3 linked regions of the Pleomorphomonas sp. T1.2MG-36 genome follow. The protein of the gene in region 2 interacts with the protein of the main gene of each other region in a pairwise test. Links are inferred from orthologs where the notes say so. Each region holds a gene or a part of one and is shown on either strand. Other genes may lie near its edges. The genes, in order: QQZ18_RS12445, QQZ18_RS10340 and groL.

Region 1 (7,114 bases), on a different replicon or contig from region 2:
TTGGAGGAATCGACCAGCTTGGTGAAGGCGTCCTTGAAGCGGTCGATGTCCTTGGACGGGTCGGCGCCTCCGGCGGCGACGATCTTCTGGCCGGTTTCCTTGGCGGCATCGGCGGCCTTGAGCATCGCCTTGGTGCTGATCGCGTCCGGATCGTAGCGGTAGGTCGTGGTCTGCAGCGCCAGTTGGTCGATTTCCCCGCCGAATATGGTCGCAAGATCCGAAAGGGTGCGGGCTTTGCCGGCGTCCTCGAGCAGAGACTGCATGTTGTAGCTGGCGAGGTCGCGCTGCTGCCCGGCCAGACGGATGATTTCCTCGGTCCCGTTGCTGAGCTTGCCGAGACCGTCGAGGGCGAAGAGGCGCTTCTGCTCGACGGCGAACGGATTGGAACTGTTCCGCATTTCATCCAGCAGCGGAACGAGATCCTTGGCCACCTGTTCGATGGAGCCGGCTTGCGCCTTGATCTCGTCGTCGGCTCCGAGGGCCCTGATCTGATTGACGATCGCCCGTACCGACATCACGGCCTTCAAGGCCGCCTCGACATTGGCGCTATCGCCGCTGGCGGCGAACTTGGCCAGCAGTTCGTTGGCCTTGAGAGCGGAAATCTCGATCTTGTAGGCGGTTACCGCCAGATTGGCCGCCGCGTTGGTGGCCAACGCCGACTCGCTCGCCTTGGTCTGGAAGTCCTTGGCCTTGGTGGCGGCATCGGCTTCGATCTGGCTGGCCCGGTTCTGCATGTTGGAGAGCAGTTCCATGGTGGAGGCGGCGCTGGCCGCGACGGCATCCGAGGATGCCGACAGCACGCCGATCGAGGCGCGGAACTGGTCGACGGCCGCATAGGCCGGAGCAAGGGCAGGGTCGGCTTTTCCGCCAAGCTCGTCGAGGCTGGCGTTGACCTGCTCCAGCAACTGGCCGGCCTGGGAAGCCGCGCCGTTGTCGCGGTTCTGGATGAACGTGGTGACGGCATTGCCGGCATCGTTGACCGTAGCCAGCACCGAAGCCGACTTCGAGGTCATGTCCACGGCAAGGCCAAGGCGGCTGAGGCCAAGGAACCCTGCTCCGCCAACTATGGCGGCCAATACCGCGAGAGAAATCAGACCGCCGCCGATTTTCATTGAAATCGATCGGTTCGACAGGAAGGCCGTGAGCGACATGTTCTCCCCCCGGATTGGCGCCCGCCACGAGACGGCGCGCAAGCTCCACGCGCATATCGGCGGAATGTGCGGCGGGGCCGGTAAAGAAAACGTGGATGAAATACGCGAACTACGCGAAAAATTGTCGGCTTCACAATCGTTTGCGCTGCAGATTAATCCCCGTTATGCCGGGGGTTGCCGATATCGTTCCATCGACGGTTGAAAACAGCGGAAAAACCAAATCGTCCATGACGGTTCATGGATATGAAAAGGTGAATACAATTGGAGGTTGTCCGAACTAGACTTTAGTTCCGTCCGCAGTCGAACGGAGGTCCAGCGCGACCTTGATGATTTCGGGGCTGTCGGGGTCGGGCGTCAACCTGAAACCCAGGCGCTCGCACATTCGGAGCATCTGCCGGTTTTCGGCGAGCACCTCGCCGTGAATGCGTCCGTAGCGCTCGCGACGGGCGTAGCGGATGATTTGCATCATCAGCGCCCTCCCAAGACCAACGCCCTTGAGGTCGGAGCGCACCGATACGGCATATTCTCCGTCGCCACCGCCGGGGTCGCCGTGCAGCCTGACGCCGCCGAGCATCTCGCCGTTCTCCGGATCGAGCGCGACGAAGGCCATGGCACGCGAATAGTCGATCTGCGTCAGGCGGGCAACGAAGGCATGCCCAAGGTCGTGGACCCGCTGGAAGAAGCGAAGGCGCATGTCCTCGGCCGTCATCTTGGAGAAGAAGGCGAGATAGCGGCCCTCGTCTTCCGGCCGCACCGGTCGTACGAACACCGACCGGCCGTTGGGGAGGGCGATGAACTCCTCCCACTCGGTCGGATAAGGACGGATGGACAGGCGCGGATGATGCACGGCGCCGCCGGATGCCGGCGAGTCGGCGACGAGCGTGACGCGCGCATCGACGACCGTCAGCCGGTCGGCCTCGGCGATCAGCGGGTTGAGGTCGATGTCGGCGATGGCCGGATGCTCGGCAACCAGTTGAGCGAGCCGCTGCAGGATGATGGCGAGCCGATCGACATCGACGGGCCGACGGTCGCGATAGCCCTGAAGCTGGCGGGCGACGCGCGTCCGGGCGATCAGGTCGCGGGCGAGGTTGGCATCGAGCGGCGGCAAGGCCAGCGCTCGGTCGTTGATCACTTCGACGGCGGTGCCGCCGCGTCCGAAGACCATCACCGGTCCGAAGATCGGGTCGTCGGTGACGCCGGCGATCAGTTCCACCGCCTTGGGCGCAACGATCATCGGATGGAGCGTCACGCCATCGATGCGAACACCCGGCCGAGCCGCCTTCGCACGGGCGATTACCTCGTCGGTCGCCGCTCCCACCGCCTCGGGGGTCGACAGTTCCAGCTCGACACCGCCCACGTCGGACTTGTGAACGATGTCGGGCGAAGCGATCTTCACCACCAACGAACGGTGTTCGGCAAGCAGCCTCGCGGCAAGGCGCCTGGCCTCGCCGGAGTCGGCGGCGGCCAGCACCGGCACGATGGGAATGCCGTAAGCGGTCAGGAGCTCGACCACTTCGCTCGCCTTGAGCCAGAGACGGTTGTCGGCCAGCGCGGTGGCGATCACGGCCGCCGCGCGGGCCCGGTCGGGAGAAAAGCCGGCCAGAACGTCGGCCGGCGTTGCCGTCAGGGCGGCCTGCGCTTCTGCGTGGCGGACGAGCTGCATCAACCCCTCGACGGCGCCGTGCGGCGTTTCGAGCGCCGGGATACGAGCCCGCGCGAAGGTGGAGTTCCAGCCGTCGTCCTCGCCGAGCCAGGCGGCGATCAATGGCTTGCCGTCGTAGCGGCCCCGGCGGTAATCGGCGACGGCCTCGACCACTGCCTCGGCCGCGAGCCGGGATGGCGCCAGCGGTGTCGGGCAGTTGATCGCCACCACCGCATCGACGCCGCTATCGGCAAGCACCGCCCGCGTTGCCGCGCCGTAGCGGTCGGCGGCGGCATTGCCGATGAGATCCACCGGGTTGCCGCGCGACCAGCCGGGCGGTAGCGCCAGATCGAGGCTCGCGAGGGTATCGTCGCCAAGCGTGGCGAGCTCCCCTCCAAGATCGACGACACGATCAGCCGCCAGCACGCCGGCACCGCCGCCGTTGGTGATGACGGCGATGCGCTTGCCCTGGATGCGCGGAACGAGACTGAGCGTTTCGGCGGCGGCGAACATCTCGTCGAGATCGGCGACCCTGAGCAGGCCGGCCCGGCGGAACGCACAGTCATAGACGGCGTCGACGCCGGCCAGCGCGCCGGTATGCGACCGAGCGGCGCGGGCGCCTGCGGCATGCCGGCCGGCCTTGATCACCACCACCGGCTTCGAGCGCGCGGCGGCGCGCGCCGCCGACAGGAAGGCGCGAGCGTCGCGAATGCTTTCCAGATAAAGAAGAATGGCGCGGGTGCGATGGTCGAGGGCGAAATGGTCGAGCATTTCGTCGAAGTCGACGTCGACGGCATCGCCCAGCACGGCAATGCCCGAAAAGCCGATGCCATGCCGCGCTGCCCAGTCGAGCGCGGCGTGGGTCAGCGTTCCCGATTGCGAAACGAAGGCGAGATCTCCGGGCACGGCAGCTCGCTGCGCGAAGCTGGCATTGAGGCCGATAGGGGGAATCTGCAGGCCGGCGCTGTTGGGGCCGAGAACCCGTATGCCATTGTGCCTTGCCACCGCCGTCATGGCCTCGAGAAGGCTGCCCGGCCCGTGGCCAAGCCCGGTGGTGATGACGACCGCATGGCGAATGCCGGCGGCGCCAATTTCCTCCATCACGCCGACGATCGCCTCCGGCGGGACGGCGACGACCGCGAGGTCGGCCGGCACGGCAAGATCGGCGACCGAGGGGTGAACCGCGACACCGTCGATCTCGGAAACGAAAGGATTGACGAAGGCGATCCGGTCGCGACCGAAGGCGGCAAGGTTGCGGGCAAGCACCGATCCGACCGAGTTCGGCCGGGCGGTCGCGCCGATCAGCACGACGCGCTTCGGCCGAAAGAAGGGGTCGAGGCTCTGAAGGCTCATGTCGGCCAAGGCTCGGCGATGGAGGGACCGGAGCGCAACAGGGCAGAGGCGCTCCGGTTCGGACGATCAGTGGGTCATCAGAGTAGGAATGGTCATCTTCTCAAGCATGTCGCGGGTGACGCCGCCCAGCACGAACTGGCGGAAGCGGTTATGCCCGTAGCCGCCCATGACCAGCATGGTCGCGCCGCTTTCGGCGGCATGGTTGTTGAGCACCGTCGATACTTCCGACGCCGAGCGCGGCAGCGTCGTGACGGTGACCTTGTGGTCGTGCCGTGCCAGATAGGCGGCGACGTCGGCGCCCGGTTCGCCGGACCAGTTCTTGGAGCCGGCCACCATAACCACCTCGATCGAAGTGGCCACCCTCAATGCCGGCAAGGCGGCATGCACGGCCCGCGCCGCCGTCGACGAACCGTCCCAGGCGATCATGACCTTCTCGGAGGTGATGGGCTTGTTCCAGGCCGACGGAATGATCATGACCGGCACGCCGGATTCGAACAGCAACGTCTCGATGATGGCGGCGCGCATCGGCTCGCCATGCTCGGGGTCATCCTGGCCAATGATGATCAGGTCCGAAAGCTGCGCCTGCCGGACAATGGCCGGTGTCCCGCCCGAATAGACGGTGGCGGTACGGGCCTCGGCGTCGACGCCGTATTTCGTCGCCTCTGCGGCAAAGGCGGCGGCGGCCTCCTTGGCCGAGGTCTCAGCGTTGGTGATCGCCTCGACCAGATATTCCGCCGGAACCGGCGAAGCGAGGAAGCCGGGCGCGATCGGTTCGAGCGCCAACGCCAGGCCGGTGACATGGGCCTTTCGCCGCGAAGCGAGTTCAAGCGCCGCCGTGGAGGCGTTCATCTTTTCATTGTAGATGTCGATGATGGTGAAGATGTCCCTGACGGTCATGGCAGCGCCTCCTCAAAGACTTCAAGACGAGGGTCTTGCGACCCCGGCGCCGACGGCAAGGCCTTGTTGGAGAGCCAAAATCCGTCGGACGCCATAATCCTTAGATAGGTCTGGGCGCCGATCAATTCACCTGATGGCCATCTCCACCTTTCGCCTACGCCGGAAGGCGGTGAGCACGGGCTCCGTGTAGCCGTTCGGCTGGCGGTCGCCCGTAAGTATGAGCTCTACCGCCGCCTGGAAAGCCAACGATCCCGCGAAGTCGTTGCCGATCGGGCGATAGGCCGGATCGCCGGCATTCTGTCGGTCGACGACCGCCGCCATCCGGCCGAGCGTTTCCATCACTTGTTCGCGACTGACGACGCCGTGCTTCAGCCAGTTGGCAATGTGCTGGCTGGAGATGCGGAGTGTCGCCCGGTCTTCCATCAGGCCGACGTCATGAATGTCGGGTACCTTGGAGCATCCGACGCCCTGGTCGATCCAGCGGACGACGTAGCCGAGAAGGCCCTGGGCATTGTTGTCGAGCTCCTCGGCGATCTCGGCGGCCGTCCACGCACGGTCGGTGGCGATCGGCAGGGTCAGGAGCGCATCGAGGGAGGCCCGCTCGCGTTTCGCGAGTTCGGCCTGGCGGGCGGCGACGTCGACATCGAGATAGTGAAGGGCATGCAGCGTTGCTGCCGTCGGCGACGGCACCCAGGCGGTTGAGGCGCCGGCGCGCGGATGGCCGATCTTCTCGGCGAGCATTGCCGCCATCCGGTCCGGCGCCGCCCACATGCCCTTGCCGATCTGAGCGTGGCCGGCAAAGCCGAGGGCCAGACCGGCATCGACGTTGCCCGCCTCGTAGGCGGCGATCCAGGCCGCCGACTTCATGTCGCCCTTGCGGACCATCGGCCCGGCAAGCATGGACGTGTGGATCTCGTCGCCGGTGCGATCAAGAAAACCGGTGTTGATGAAGAAGACACGCGACTTTGCCGCGGCGATCGACGCGCGAAGATTGACCGAGGTGCGCTGCTCCTCGTCCATGATGCCCATCTTCAGGGTGAGCGGCTTGAGGCCCAGAGCCGTTTCCACCGCCGAGAACAGCCGGTCGGCGAAGGCAACCTCCTCGGGGCCGTGCATCTTCGGCTTGACGATGTAGACGGCGCCGGAGCGGCTGTTCGCATGCCGGCCGTTCGGGCCGATGTCGTGAAGGGCGATGGCCGAGGTGACCAGAGCGTCGACAAGGCACTCGGCCGTCTCTCTGCCGTCGGCGTCCAGCACCGCGTCGGTCGTCAGAAGCGAACCGACGTTGCGCACCAGCATCAGGCTGAGCCCCTTGAGCGCGCCGTCCGAATCGTCGGGCCGGATGAAGCTGCGGTCGGCGGCCAGCCGACGCGTCGTGCTGACGCCCGCCTTGTCGAAGCTCGCCTCGAGATCGCCGCGCATCAGCCCGAGCCAGTTGCGATAGACGGCCACCTTGTCTTCGGCGTCGACGGCGGCGACCGAGTCCTCGCAGTCCATGATGGTGGTCAGCGCGCTCTCGATGAGGATATCGGCGATGCCGGCCGGATCGCTGGCGCCGGTCGGTTGCCCACGGTCGAAGTGTAGGTCGATGTGAAGGCCGTTTCGCTTCAGGATGATGCCGGCCGGTTCTTCGGGATCGCCGCGATAGCCGACGAACGCCTCGGGGTCGGCGAGCTCCTCTTCGTTGCCATCGGAAAAGCGGACCCTGAGCTTGCCGTCGACGACGACATAGGCGACGACGTCGGCGTGGCCTCGGGACTCGAGCGGGGCCGCCCCGTCGAGCACCGCCTTTGCCCGCGCCACCACCGCCTTCGCGCGTTCTGCGTCGAAGCCGCCCTTCGAAGGCGGCGTGCCAAGGGCGTCGGTGCCGTAGAAGGCGTCGTAGAGAGAGCCCCAGCGGGCATTGGCGGCGTTGAGGGCATATCGGGCGTTCATCACGGGAACGACGAGTTGCGGGCCGGCGACCTCGGCGATTTCCGGATCGACGCCGGTCGTCTCGATGGAAAACGGCGCCGGCTCGGGAACGATGTATCCGATCTCCGTGAGGAACGTCTTGTAGGCCGCGGGATCC
Region 2 (6,656 bases):
GGCAGGTCACGCGGCGGCCTCCTTGTTGCCGGTTGCCGAGCGCACCAGCGCTTCCGGCGTCAGGCCCTCGCGCTCGAAGACGCCGGCCATCCGTCCTTCGCGCATGACGATGACGCGGTCGCTCATGCCGAGGATTTCCGGGATCTCGCTCGACACCATGATCACGGCGAGTCCTTCGACGGCGAGCTGGCTCATGAAGGCATGGACGGCGGCCTTTGAGCCGATATCGATGCCCTTGGTCGGCTCGTCGAGGATGATGACTTTCGGCAGCGTGGCCAGCCACTTGCCGATCACCACCTTCTGTTGGTTGCCGCCCGACAGCGTGCCGACCGGCTGACTGAGCGAGGCGGCTCTGAGGTCGAGCCGTTCGGCATACTTGCGGGCGAGGTCGAACTCCTCGGCCATGCGCAGGAAGTTGCGGCGGCTGGTGACCCTCAGCGACGGCAGGGAGATGTTGGAGACGATCGACATGGCCGTGATGGCGCCATGCCGGCCGCGCTCTTCCGGCACGTAGACGATGCCGGCGTCGATGGCGTCCGACGGCGACCGCACGGCGATCGGTTTGCCCGACAGCGTCACCGTTCCTGCCGATGGACGGGTGACGCCGAACAGGGCTTGGCAGAACTCTGAGCGGCCGGCCCCGACCAGCCCGTAGAGACCGAGGATTTCGCCGCGCCTCAGCTCCAGCGACACCCGATCGAACTCGGTGGGATGGCAGTAGCCGTCGACCTTCAGCACCACGTCGCCGATCTCGGCCGGAAGCTTCGGGAAGGTCTGCGTCACGTCGCGGCCGACCATCAGCTTGACGAGATCGTTGTGCGACACTTCGTCGAGCCGGCCGGCGCCCACTTGGCGACCGTCGCGGAAAACGGCGAAATACTCGCAAATCTGCCAGACTTCCTCGAACTTGTGGCTGATGAACAGGATGGCCTTCCCGGCCTTCTTCAGCCTGTCGATGATGCCGAACAGTTCCTCCACCTCCTTGTAGGAGAGGGCGGCGGTCGGCTCGTCCATGATGACGATGCGAGCGTCGATCGACAGGGCGCGGGCGATCGCCACGAGATGGCGCTGCGCGATTGAGAGATCCTTGAGGCGCGTGCGTGTCGAGATCGGCGCGTCGATGCCATGCAGGATGGCGGCGGCGCGCGCATGCATCGCCGCCCAGTCGATCAGGCCATAGCGATTGCGCGGCTGGTGACCGATGTAGATGTTCTCGGCCACCGTCAGTTCGTCGAACAGCACCGTTTCCTGATGAATGGCGGTGATGCCGAGGTCCTGAGCCGCCTCGGCGGTCGGCAGATCGACCTTCTTGCCGTCGATCTCGATGGTGCCGCCATCGGGCTGGTAGATGCCGGTCAGAATCTTGACCAGCGTCGACTTGCCGGCGCCATTCTCGCCGATCAGCGCGGTGACGTGGCCGGGCCGAAGCTCGAGTGCCACATCCGACAGCGCCTTGACGCCGGGAAAGGTCTTGGAGATGCCCACCATCTTCAGGATGGGCTCTGTCGTGGATGTGTCCGTGGAAGGCATGGCGTTCATCGGCGCTTTTTTGCTGCTGGAGCCTGGAACCCGTGTCGCAATCGGTGCGGCCGTCGTCGTGACGGCAATCACTCCGGGACGACCGGCTGAGATCGGGTCGACGGAACTGCCCTCATCCTGTTCCTTCCCCACAAGGGGGAGGGGAGCCTGCCGGATCAGCCGATTGCGCTGGAGGGAGGCGCGCCGGGTTGGACGACGGAAGCCGTAGGGAGGGAGTCCCGATCAGCGAAGGCCGCGTCCCCTCCGCCTTGTGGGGGAGGGACAGGAAAAGGAGTCCGTTTGGGGTATCAGGTCCGGACCCGGCCGAAACCGGGCCCGGATAGCTCGAGCCGGATGATCAGAAGATCTTGGCGAATTCCTCGACGTTGCCGGCATCGTAGACGAACGGATCGGCCATGGCCGCTTCGTTGTTGGCGTCGAGCTTGATCTTGCCCATGCGGCCGATGGAGATCTCGGCGTCCGGCTTGGCCTCGGCCTTGCCGGCCTTCAGCTCGTAGGCGATGTAGGTCGCCGAGTAGCCGAGGTCGATCGGATTCCAGATGGCGAAGGCCTTGGACGAGCCAGCCTTGACGTGGCCGGCCATCTCCGACGGCAGGCCAAGGCCGGTGACGTTGACCTTGCCGACGAGGCCGGCGTCCTCAACGGCCTGGGCGGCGGCGACGATGCCGACCGACGTCGGGGCGATGATCGCCTTCAGGTTGGGATACTTGGCGATCAGGCCCTGCGTCTCGCGGTAGGACTTGTCGGCGAGGTCGTCGCCGTAGACCGTGTCGACGAGATTGACGTTGGCGTAGTTCGGCAGGACCTTCTTCATCTCCTCGATCCAGATGTTCTGGTTGGTCGCCGTCGAGGCGGCCGAGAGGATGGCGACATCGCCCTTTTCCGAGCCGAGCCCGTCGGAGGCCAGCTTCACGCACATGTTGCCGATCAGCGGGTTGGACGACGGGTTGAGGTGCATCAGGCGGCCTTCCGGCGCAACGCCCGAGTCCCAGGAGATGACGGTGATGCCGCGCTGCATGGCCTTTTTCAGGGCCGGCACCAGGGCGTCCTTGTCGTTGGCGGAGATGGCGATGGCGTCGACCTTCTGGGCGATCAGCGAGTTGACGACGTCGATCTGCGCTTCGGCGGTCGAGGTGGTCGGGCCGGTGTAGATGATCTCGACATCGCCGAGTTCCTTGGCCGCTTCCTGGGCGCCCTTGTGGGCGGCGTCGAAGAAGCCGTTGCCGAGCGTCTTGACCACCAGGGCGATCTTGACGTTCTCGGCACTGGCCGAGCCCGACATCAGCGCGATGGCGGCGGCGGTGGTTACGATCAGTTTCTTGAATAGGGTCATCTGGGTCTCCTCCCGTTTCGACCTTCCATCGACCTCCGCCTTTTTCCTCAGTCAGGCGACGGTCGGGGATTGCTGGGTATCTTCTTTCCGGTCCGTGGACGCGATGATCAGGCCGATTCCGGCGGTCTCCACCATCCGCCGGTCGCGCTCGTCGATGCCGTCGTCCGTGATGATCGTGCTCACCCGTTCGAGCGGGCAAAGGATAAGGCTGGACCGTGTCTTGAACTTGGAACTGTCGACCAGGACGATGAGCTCGTCGGCCTGGCGCATCAGGCGCTGCTCGGACTGGATGATCAGCGAGTCCGATTCCATGATGCCGAGCGGCGATACGCCGCGGGCGCCCATGAAGAAGCGGCGGGCATAGAAGTGGCCCGTTCCATCGCTGTCGAACGGCGACAGGATGATGTTCTGCTCGCGATAGACCGCGCCGGCCGGCAGCATCACCGTGCATTTCGAATGCTTGATCAGGTGCTCGGCGATCGGGAACGAGTTGGTCATCACCTGCAGGCGCATCTGCGCGAGAAAGTGCACCATCGGAAAGGTGGTGGTGCCGCCGTTGATGGTGATCGCCTCGCCCTCGTGACAGAGCTTCACCGCCTCGCGGGCGATGGCGCGCTTCTGCGCCGAGTTGACGGTCTCGTCGGCTCGGAACGACCGGGCCGCCAGCACGCCGATCTGCGGCGGATGCAAGGCCTCGGCGCCGCCGCGCACCTTCTTCAGGCGGTTCTGGAGCGCCAGCGCGCTGATGTCGCGGCGGATCGTCGCCTCGGAGGCGTCGGTCAGCTCGACGATGTCCTGCACCGTCAGGATCGGTCGTTCCTGGACGGCGGAAAGGATGATGCGGTGGCGTTCGCGTTCGTGCATGGGCTGTCTCGGCTCCTGGAGTTGGGGCTCGGACGATGGCGTGCCGGCGCCGCGGGGGCAAGCGCCGGCGCGATTGATCAGGGCTTGGGGGCGGCGAGCTTCCAGCCGTCGAGCGCCATCGCTTCCGGCTGCGGCACCACCTTGAAGCGGGCGGCGAGGTCGATCAGGTCCTGCGTCGACATGGTCTGGCGCGGCCCTCCCATCGACAACACCTTCACCAGGATCTCGGCCGCCTTCTCGGCAGTGTCGACCAAGCCGAAGGCGTCGTCGAGCGTCGGACCGACGCCGAACACACCATGGAACGGCCAGAGCACCAGCGGCCTCTTCGCCAGCAACCGGGCAGTGGCGTCACCCATCTGGTCGGTGCCGGGCACCAGCCATGGCATGGTGCCGACACCGTCGGGGAACACCACCAGGCATTCCGTGGAGCCTTCCCAGAGGGCGCGCGTCACGTTGGCGTCGCTCCAGTCGAGCACATAGGTCAGGGCGATCAGGTTGGTGGCGTGGCAGTGCAGCACCACGCGGTCGCTGCCGTTGGTGGCGGTCTGGCGGGCGATGTGCCCCTTGAAATGGCTGGAGAATTCCGACGTCGGCCCGCCGCCGTCGCGATAGCCCCACAGCACCTCCAGGAAGCTACCGTCGGCGCCGACACGCACCACGCCGAGGTTGTTTTCCGGATCGAGCTGGACGTTGCGGAAGAACTTGCCGGTGCCGGTGACGATGTAGCTCTGCCCGGCAATCGCCGGCAGCGGCTCGGTCATCGGCAGGCGGCGCGGCTCGCGGATGCCGGCGAGATAGGGCGCAATGTCGTCGTCGGTGAGACGCAGGCTGATGTTGCCCCCGTTGCGCTCGTCCCAGCCCTTGTCCCAGCAGTCCGTCGTGGCTTTCACCATCGCCTTGACGAACCAGGCATCGATCATATTCGCAGTCATAGTGGCTCAGGACTCCCGCTTGGCGAGCACGTCGCGCTCGTAAGCCTTGACGACATCGAACCAGGCGGCGCCGACCGGCACGTTCCGGCTTTCGCAATAGTGATTCCAGACGGCAGCCCACGGGCTCGTCTTATGTTCCTCGAACAGCGCCATGCGCAGCGCGTAATCGCCGGTCGTTTCGGCGGCCTTGAGCTTGATCGCCGGCTCCAGCATGGCCTTCAGCAGCGCCTTGCGCATGTTGCGCATGCCGATCACCCAGGCGGCGATGCGGTTGATCGAGGCATCGAAATAGTCGAGACCGATGGCGGTGCGGTCGAGCATTCCGCCGCGCACCAGTTCGTTGGCGATGGCCTGCAGCTCGTCGTCGAACAGCACCACGTGGTCGCTGTCCCAGCGCATGGGACGCGACACGTGCAGCAGCACGCGATCGACGAACTGGAAGACGGCCGACAGCTTGTCGGATACCACCTCGGTCGGATGGAAATGGCCGGCGTCGAGGCAAAGCATGGTTCCGCGCGTCGCCGCGTAGCCCATGTAGAACTCGTTGGAGCCGACGGTGTAGGCCTCGGCGCCGATGCCGAACAGCTTGCTCTCGACGGCGTCGTAGTGGAACGCCTTGGAGATCTTCTCGGAGATCACCTCGTCGAGCGCCGCCTTCAGCGTCTCGCGCGGTCCGTAACGGTCGAACGGATAGTCCTTCGAACCGTCGGGAATCCAGATGTTCATCACCGAGGCCGTGCCGAGCGAGCGGCCGAAATGCTCCGATACCTTGCGGCTCGCCTTGCAGTGGTCGATCCAGAACTGGCGGATGCCGGTGTCGGGATGGCTGAGCGTCCGGTTGTCGGCACTCTTCGGATGCGAGAAGCAGGAGGGGTTGAAGTCGAGGCCGAGGCCATTTTCCTTCGCCCAGTCGACCCAGCGCTGGAAGTGCTTCGGCTCGATGGCGTCGCGTTCGACCTTGCGGTCGGCCTCCAGATAGAGGGCATGGAGGTTGAGCCGCTTGGCGCCGGGGATCAGCGACATCGCCTTGTCGAGGTCGGCGCGCAACTGGTCGGCATTGCGGGCCCGGCCGGGGTAGTTGCCCGACACCTGGATGCCGCCGGTGAGCTCGCCATCCGGGTTCTCGAAACCCTTGACGTCGTCGCCCTGCCAGCAGTGCATCGACACGGGAATGGTATCGAGCTTGGCCTGGACGGCCTCGGTGTCGATGCCGTCGCGGGCGAAATGCTCGCGGGCGAGTTCGTAGGCTTTGGTGATCGACGCGTTATCGGACATGACTCGCGGTTTCCTCCCGTTGGCTCCGCTGCTCGCTATCAATCATATTTCATCACAAACGATCAAGTGTGATCATGCCGGGGTGTTTCGAATATGCGAGGGCAACCTCAGTTGGTTTGGGACGATATCGACAGTTTGTATGTTGAAAATACAATGATTTTCAGATCTTGGCGGCGGTTCTGGCGTACATTTGCGTACCGACAAAAGTTCTAGCCGAATGACGGGAACGACGATATGCCGATCAAAGGTTTGATTTTCGATTGAAAATGATTGAATTTGCGTAGTGATCCCACTGGGAACGATCGGATAGGATTGACTATGATCCGTTTGTGGGCCGATGTGGCGTCGGCAGGGAGGAGAGCCATGATCAGAAAAGCCTTCGTCATGTGGGTCAATCCGGACGCCCACGCCGAGTACAAGCGTCGCCATGACGAGATCTGGCCGGAGCTGGCCGCGGTGCTCAAGGCGCATGGAGCGCACAACTACGCCATCTACCTGGACCCGAAGACATCGACGCTGTTTGCCACCGTGGACATCGAGTCCGAGGAGCGCTGGGATGCCGTCGCCTCGACGGACGTGTGCCAGAGGTGGTGGACGTACATGGCCGACATCATGCCGTCCAATCCGGACAACAGCCCGAAGTCGGCGGACCTTCGCAAGGTGTTCTTCCTCGCGTGAGCGTCAGGCGCTTACTGGAGCCGGACCGGTTGAGC
Region 3 (6,844 bases), on a different replicon or contig from region 2:
TTCCATCGTGTCGGCCATCATCATGCAGATTTCGGCGTCGGCGGCGACCGACGGCGCACCAACCGTGTCGGCGTCGAACTGCATGAACTGGCGGAAGCGGCCGGGGCCGGGCTTCTCGTTGCGAAACACCCAACCGTTGCGATAGCTGCGATAGGGCTTGGGCAGCTTCTCATGGTTCTCGGCATAGAAGCGGGCGAGCGGCGCGGTGAGATCGTAACGCAGCGACAGCCACTGTTCGTCGTCGTCCTGGAACGAAAACACGCCTTCGTTCGGCCGGTCCTGATCGGGCAGGAACTTGCCGAGCGCGTCGGTATACTCGATCAGCGGCGTTTCCACCGGCTCGAAGCCGTAGATTTCGTACGTATGTCGGATGGTCTCGATCATGGCCTCGGTCGCCTTGAGTTCGGCGGGGGTACGATCGACGAGACCGCGCGGCAGGCGCGCCTTCAGATAATCCGACATCAGTCCTGTGCCCTGAAATAGCGGCCATAACTGGCCAAAACGCGCGAAAACCCGCGAGCGGGGCGCGCGGGTTTTCAAGTAATCGATAAGCGGCGAAAGGGCAAGGCGAACCGGCCGTTCGGCACGTGTGCCTGCCCCTTCGGGTTGTGTTGTGGGGGTCAGGCCTTGCCGAGCTTGGCGTCGACCGACAGCGCGCCAGCACCGGCACCCAGCAGCGCGAGGAAGCCACCGGCGATGGTGACGTTCTTCATGAAGGCCAGCCAGTTCATCATGTCCATCATTTCCTGGCCGGCAGTTCCGGTGATCCCCTTGTAGTGGAACAGGTAGCCGGAGACGACGCAGAAGCCGGCCAGCAGGAAGGCGGCGATACGCGTCTGGAAGCCGACGAGAATGGCGAGACCGCCGCCGAGCTCGGTCAGGATGACCAGCGGCAGCAGGATGGACGGCACGCCCATGGCTTCCATGTAGCCAGCGGTCCCGGCATAGCCGGTGATCTTGCCCCAGCCGGAGGTGATGAAGATGATCGAGAGAAGAATACGTCCGGCGAGCAGAGCCGGGGCCTTGATGCTGTCCATGTCGGAAACTCCGCGTTCGAGAGAGGGCGGCATCGCCTGACGCCGTTGCTATCCGTATAGCTACGGAGACGCTGGCGGCATAGCCATGAAAAGAGCGACGCATTGTTCCCGTCAAGGAAACAATGCGCCCCATGCGGTTGCTCTCTGGTCGTGGAGTGGTCACTCAGCCATCAGGCGGCGGTGATAGGTTTCGCTGCTCCGAGTACGTAAGGCCCGTCGTTCTCGGGCTTTCGCAACTCGACGAGTTCGTCGTGCAGCGACTTCAACGAGGTGCGATGACCGATGGAAACGATAGCTGTTCTCGGAAGGCGCTCCCGAAGCAGGTGATAGAGAGTCGATTCCGAAATCTCGTCCAGCGAGGCGGTTGCCTCGTCGAGCAGCAGGAAATCGGGCTCGGCGAGGATCGCCCGCGCGATGGCCACACGTTGCTGTTCCCCTCCGGAAAGACGCGACGCGAGATTCGGACCTTCCGAGAGGTCGTCAAGCCGGTCGGCGAATGCGCCCAGACCAACGGCGGCGAGCACGTCGCGAACCTTGGCGTCGTCCTGCGTTTCGGCCGGATTCGGATAGGCCAGCGCTTCTCGCAACGTACCGAGCGGCAGATAAGCTGTTTGGGGCAGCACCATTACCTTTGCGTTCTCGGGGATGCCGAGCTCGCCGCTGCCAAACGGCCAGATACCGGCGAGCGCCCGGAACACCGACGTCTTGCCTGCTCCGGAAGGGCCGGAGATCAGCACCGACTTGCCCTTTTCGAAAGCGGCATCGTCCAGGCGAACCAGCGGCGAGCCGTTGGGCAGGGAGACGACAGCTCCATCGGCGCTGATCGTGTCGCAACCGGTCGGCTTCAACGCTACGCCCGGCTTGGCCGCACTTGCCTCGGCCGCCGACATCGCCCGCTCGAACGTGGTGAGACGGTCGAGGACCGCCTTCCAGTTGGCGATGGTGTCGTACAGGGAGACGAAGACGGAAAAGTTGGTCTGCACTTTATCAAAGGCCTGAGAGGCTTGCATCATCACGCCGAGCTGCATGGTGGAACCGGCCGCAAAATAGGCCGGTGCCAACATCACAAGCGGAAAGATGACGGAGAGGTTGCCGTAGAACCCTGTGACGATGTTGAGATTACGCGTCACGTCCATGATTTCGTAGAAGTTCACCTTCAAGCGTTCGAATGCCCCCTTGAAGACTCGCTTCTCGGGCTCCTCGCCCTTCAGCAGGGCCACCTCTTCGGCGTTTTCGCGCAGGCGCATCATGGCAAAGCGGAAGTCGGCTTCGACGTGCTGCTGGCGGAAGCGCAGGGTGATGAGCTTGCGACCCGTCATATGGGTGAAGTAGGTGCCGATGATCGAGTAGATCACCGCCGCCCAGACGAGATAACCCGGAATGAGGGACAGGTCGAAGCCGCCGATCGAATAGGGGAACTCGGCCGAGATCGACCACAACACCATGGTGAAGGCGTAAAGCGTCAGTACCGTGTTGAAGATCTGGACGAAGATGGTCAGCGTGTAGCTGATGAAATCGCGGATATCCTCGGCAATACGCTGATCCGGGTTGTCGGTGCCGCTGGCGACCTGCGACAGGCGGTAATAGTTGGCGTTGCTCATCCAACGATTGACGAAGTGGTCCGTCATCCAGTCCCGCCAGCGAATGCGCAGCCAGTTGGTGAGGTAGATCTCGACGACGAGCGAAGCGATGAGCGGAGCGACGATCACGCACCATAACACCAGTTGGGCCGAGAAAGCCGTACCGTTCCGGTCCTGCATCGCGGTATAGAAGGTGTTGTACCAACTGTTGAACCAGACGTTGAGATAGACCTGGGCGACGTTGAGCGCGAGGATCGTTCCCAGAAAGCCAAGTCCGATCCAGCGCTCCTGCATCCGAATCTTGAACCATCGGAAGACCAGCTCGCCCTGTCGCTTTTCCTTGAAGTACGGAACGGCGAGGCGCCAGGCCAGCGCGAGCGTCGCAAAGAGTGCTTTCATGTGGTGTCCCCGGAACGGCGGATAGTCGACGAACTGACGCAGAATCCCTTCGCGGTGACAATCAAATTCGGCGCCACCGAAATGAAATCTCTGGATTTTGTCGATGCGACAGCACGGCCCGATCGCGGCAACATTGCGGCGGCGCGGATGAAGCTTTCGTAAGGCGAGCAATAACTCCAAAAAGAAAGGGCGCCGCTTTCGCGACGCCCAATTTGGCTTTGTCCTTTACGGACGTTCAGATCCTTTGGATCAGAAGTCCATGCCGCCCATGCCGCCGCCGGGCATGGCAGGCGCAGAGTCCTTCTTCGGAAGCTCGGCGACCATGGCCTCGGTGGTGACCAGCAGACCGGCGACCGAAGCGGCGTCCTGCAGGGCAGTGCGCACGACCTTGGTCGGATCGATGATGCCGGCCTGGATCATGTCGACATAGGTCTCGTTCTGGGCGTCGAAGCCGAAGGTTTCACCCTTCTCGAGCACCTTGGAGACAACCACCGAACCTTCGACGCCAGCGTTGATGGCGATCTGACGGATCGGCGTCTCAAGGGCGGCGAGAACGATCTTGATGCCACGCTCGATGTCGAGGTTGCTCGACTTGAGCTTGGCAACGGCGGCCTTGGCGCGAAGAAGGGCCGTACCACCGCCCGGGACGATGCCGGCTTCGACGGCGGCGCGGGTGGCGTTGAGCGCGTCATCGACGCGATCCTTCTTCTCCTTGACTTCGACTTCGGTCGAGCCACCGACGCGGATGACGGCAACGCCACCGGCGAGCTTGGCCAGTCGCTCCTGCAGCTTCTCGCGGTCGTAGTCCGAGGTGGTCTCCTCGATCTGCGCCTTGATCTGGGCAACGCGAGCCTCGATGTCGGCCTTGGCGCCAGCGCCGTCGACGATCGTGGTGTTTTCCTTGGAGATCGACACGCGCTTGGCATGGCCGAGCATGGCGAGCGTGACGTTCTCAAGCTTGATGCCGAGATCTTCCGAGATCACCTGGCCACCGGTCAGGATGGCGATGTCCTCAAGCATGGCCTTGCGGCGATCGCCGAAGCCCGGCGCCTTGACGGCGGCGATCTTCAGGCCACCACGCAGCTTGTTGACGACGAGCGTGGCAAGGGCTTCGCCCTCGACGTCTTCGGCAACGATCAGCAGCGGACGCGAGGACTGGACGACAGCCTCGAGCACCGGCAGCAGGGCCTGCAGGTTGGACAGCTTCTTCTCGTGGATGAGAATGTACGGATCGTCGAGATCGGCGACCATCTTCTCGGCGTTGGTCACGAAGTAGGGGCTGAGGTAGCCGCGGTCGAACTGCATGCCTTCGACGACTTCGAGTTCGGTCTCGGCGGTCTTGGCTTCCTCGACGGTGATGACGCCCTCGTTGCCGACCTTCTGCATCGCGTCAGCGATCATCTGGCCGATTTCGGTCTCGCCGTTGGCGGAGATCGTGCCGACCTGGGCGACTTCGGCCGAGGTGGAGATCTTCTTCGAACGGGCGTTCAGGTCCTTGACGGCCTCGGCGACGGCCATGTCGATGCCGCGCTTCAGATCCATCGGGTTCATGCCGGCGGCAACCGCCTTGGCGCCCTCACGGACGATGGCCTGGGCCAGAACGGTGGCGGTGGTGGTGCCGTCGCCAGCCTTGTCGTTGGTCTTCGAAGCGACTTCGCGGACCATCTGGGCGCCCATGTTCTCGAACTTGTCGGCAAGCTCGATTTCCTTGGCGACCGACACGCCGTCCTTGGTGATGCGCGGGGCACCGAAGGACTTCTCGATCACGACGTTGCGGCCCTTGGGACCCAGCGTGACCTTGACGGCATCGGCGAGGATGTCCACGCCGCGCAGCATCTTCTCGCGGGCGTCGGAACCGAATTTGACTTCCTTGGCAGCCATGGATTTTTTCCTTGAAATGAGAGGTTAACGGAGGACGAGACAGGCTGAGTGGATCAGCCGATGATGCCCATCACGTCGGATTCCTTCATGATCAGGAGGTCCTGACCGTCGATCTTCACCTCGGTGCCCGACCACTTGCCGAACAGCACCTTGTCGCCGGCCTTGACGTCGAGAGCGACGAGTTCGCCCTTCTCGTTACGGGCGCCCGGACCAACGGCGACGACTTCGCCCTGCTGGGGCTTTTCCTTGGCGGTGTCCGGGATGATGATGCCACCAGCGGTGCGCTCCTCAGACTCCAGCCGACGAACGACGACACGGTCGTGCAGGGGACGGAACTTCATGTTCGGCTCCTCAATTTTGAAATGCCTGCGGCTTGCGCGCTTTTGCCTCGCAGACCACGGCGAAAAACATTTGCTGTTAGCACTCACTCAGCATGAGTGCCAAGCCGCCCGGAAATAGGCGCATGCCAGCCGCCTGTCAAGGGTCGGTCTGGTGTTTTACGGACAGGCATCGTCCGGCTTGGGCCGGGCGGATGTGGCGTTCGGCTGGACCACCACGAGGCAGGCGCAGATGATGATCGCGGCGCCAATGAGGGTGTAGACGCTCGGAATCTCGCCAAAGAACACCATGCCGAAGGTGACGGCCCAGATCAGGGCCGTGAACTCGAAGGGGCCGAGCAGCGTCGCAGGCGCGTGCTTGTAGGCCCAGGTGATGGCGTAGTTTCCGCCCGTGCCGAGCGCGCCGATGGCCAGGAACATCAGTAGCGTCTCGCCCGCTATCGGCTGGTACCAGTAAACAGCGAAGGGAAGCGCCACCACCGCGCTGATGAAGTTCTGAACCAGGATCATCTGCGGCACGCTGTCATGAACGGTATCCCGTCGCGACATGATCATGGACAGTGCATAGGCGACCGCCGAGGACAGAGCCATGGCAAAGCCTAGAGGGCTTCCGGCCTCCGCGCTCAGCTTTTCCGCCAGCATGACGACGACGCCCAGAAAGCCGAAGGCGGCCGCCAGCAGCGAGCGGCGGGTGACGGGGTCACCGATCATCGCCGCCGAAATCAGCACCATGAAAAAGGGTGACGTGAAGGTGAGGGCGACCGTCTGGGCAAGGGGCAGCAGCTTGAGCGCGCCGAAGAACAGGGCCGCGCAGGAAAGGCCTGCCAGCGAGCGTCCGAAGGCACGCCGAATGGTCGGCCATCCGGGGCGCAGTTGCCCTTGCGCGGCCGCCGATCCGGAAGAGAAGATCAGGCCGGCGGCGTAGCGCAGGAACACGACCATGGCGAGCGGCGTGCCGTAGGTGGTCGCCTTGACCAAGGCGTCCAGCCCCGAGAACAGGAAGACGGCGAGGAGGGCGGCGCCTGCTGCGTAAAGGCGCATCGACGACTGCATGACATCTCCGGAGGGGCGGAAGGCGGCCAGGACGCGGCTCTTACGCCGCAGCCGTCCCGTCCGCAAGGTCACCAGACCAGCCTAGAGGACCTCTCCGGCGAAAGATGGCAGCAGAGCTCGGACACATGCATGTCCGTCAGCGATCCAGCTCCAACCGGTAGGCGTACTCCCAGCAGTCGGTGGCATCCGGTACGAACCGGACGACGGGCTGTCGGACGAAGCCGAGTTTCTCGTAAAATCGATGACCGGAGAGAAAGCGGGTGTCGCTCCAGAGCTTCAGCGCCCGCCCGCCGCGCCGGGCCACCTCGTCGAGGGCCATGGCGTAAAGCCGTTGAGCGAGACCCGAGCCACGCTGATCCCGGGCAAGATACACCTTGTTGATCTCGAAGACGCCATCGCCATCGGGGGAGGAAACGGCGAATGAGCCAACGACGATGCCGTCATGCTCGGCGACGAGCAGCCGGCCGCCTCGCTTTTCATAGTGGCTTGCCGGTGCCGCGAGTTCGGGAAAATCGGCAAATACGAACGGGCAGCCTTCGTACTCGTCGAAAACGCT

Evidence for each region.
Region 1: the proteins of QQZ18_RS10340 (region 2) and QQZ18_RS12445 interact in binary tests that used the Escherichia coli proteins (3 or more experiments, as listed by UniProt). The link is inferred for Pleomorphomonas sp. T1.2MG-36 from one-to-one orthologs.
Region 3: the proteins of QQZ18_RS10340 (region 2) and groL interact in binary tests that used the Escherichia coli proteins (3 or more experiments, as listed by UniProt). The link is inferred for Pleomorphomonas sp. T1.2MG-36 from one-to-one orthologs.

What each region holds. Positions count from the first base shown.
Region 1 is NZ_CATNLY010000023.1:206,872-213,985, reverse strand. What follows is about bases 1,229-4,491. They hold QQZ18_RS12445 (bifunctional acetate--CoA ligase family protein/GNAT family N-acetyltransferase), read right to left. Parts: upstream 4,147-4,491; coding sequence 1,429-4,146; downstream 1,229-1,428. Other genes in these bases: QQZ18_RS12440 (universal stress protein), read right to left, coding at 4,213-4,491; QQZ18_RS12450 (hypothetical protein), read left to right, coding at 1,229-1,353. Also shown: QQZ18_RS12455 (methyl-accepting chemotaxis protein), read right to left, coding at 1-1,151; more of QQZ18_RS12450, read left to right, coding at 1,141-1,228; more of QQZ18_RS12440, read right to left, coding at 4,492-5,043; QQZ18_RS12435 (malate synthase G), read right to left, coding at 5,170-7,114. UniProt on the Escherichia coli protein: Catalyzes the acetyl-CoA-dependent acetylation of lysine residues of a large number of target proteins. Acetylates RNase R in exponential phase cells and RNase II.
Region 2 is NZ_CATNLY010000012.1:735,000-741,655, reverse strand. Bases 1,831-4,635 are described here. They hold QQZ18_RS10340 (DeoR/GlpR family DNA-binding transcription regulator), read right to left. Parts: upstream 3,737-4,635; coding sequence 2,924-3,736; downstream 1,831-2,923. Other genes in these bases: rhaD (rhamnulose-1-phosphate aldolase), read right to left, coding at 3,814-4,635; rhaS (rhamnose ABC transporter substrate-binding protein), read right to left, coding at 1,877-2,872. In the rest of the region: QQZ18_RS10350 (sugar ABC transporter ATP-binding protein), read right to left, coding at 7-1,539; more of rhaD, read right to left, coding at 4,636-4,668; QQZ18_RS10330 (L-rhamnose isomerase), read right to left, coding at 4,675-5,943; rhaM (L-rhamnose mutarotase), read left to right, coding at 6,307-6,621; QQZ18_RS10320 (LacI family DNA-binding transcriptional regulator), read right to left, coding at 6,625-6,656. UniProt on the Escherichia coli protein: Represses ulaG and the ulaABCDEF operon. Two ulaR binding sites have been identified in each promoter.
Region 3 is NZ_CATNLY010000023.1:181,093-187,936, reverse strand. What follows is about bases 2,582-5,574. They hold groL (chaperonin GroEL), read right to left. Parts: upstream 4,898-5,574; coding sequence 3,266-4,897; downstream 2,582-3,265. Other genes in these bases: QQZ18_RS12305 (DMT family transporter), read right to left, coding at 5,395-5,574; groES (co-chaperone GroES), read right to left, coding at 4,951-5,238; QQZ18_RS12320 (hypothetical protein), read left to right, coding at 3,017-3,178; QQZ18_RS12325 (ABC transporter ATP-binding protein/permease), read right to left, coding at 2,582-3,016. Outside these bases: hisS (histidine--tRNA ligase), read right to left, coding at 1-462; QQZ18_RS12330 (DoxX family protein), read right to left, coding at 621-1,037; more of QQZ18_RS12325, read right to left, coding at 1,208-2,581; more of QQZ18_RS12305, read right to left, coding at 5,575-6,288; QQZ18_RS12300 (GNAT family N-acetyltransferase), read right to left, coding at 6,425-6,844.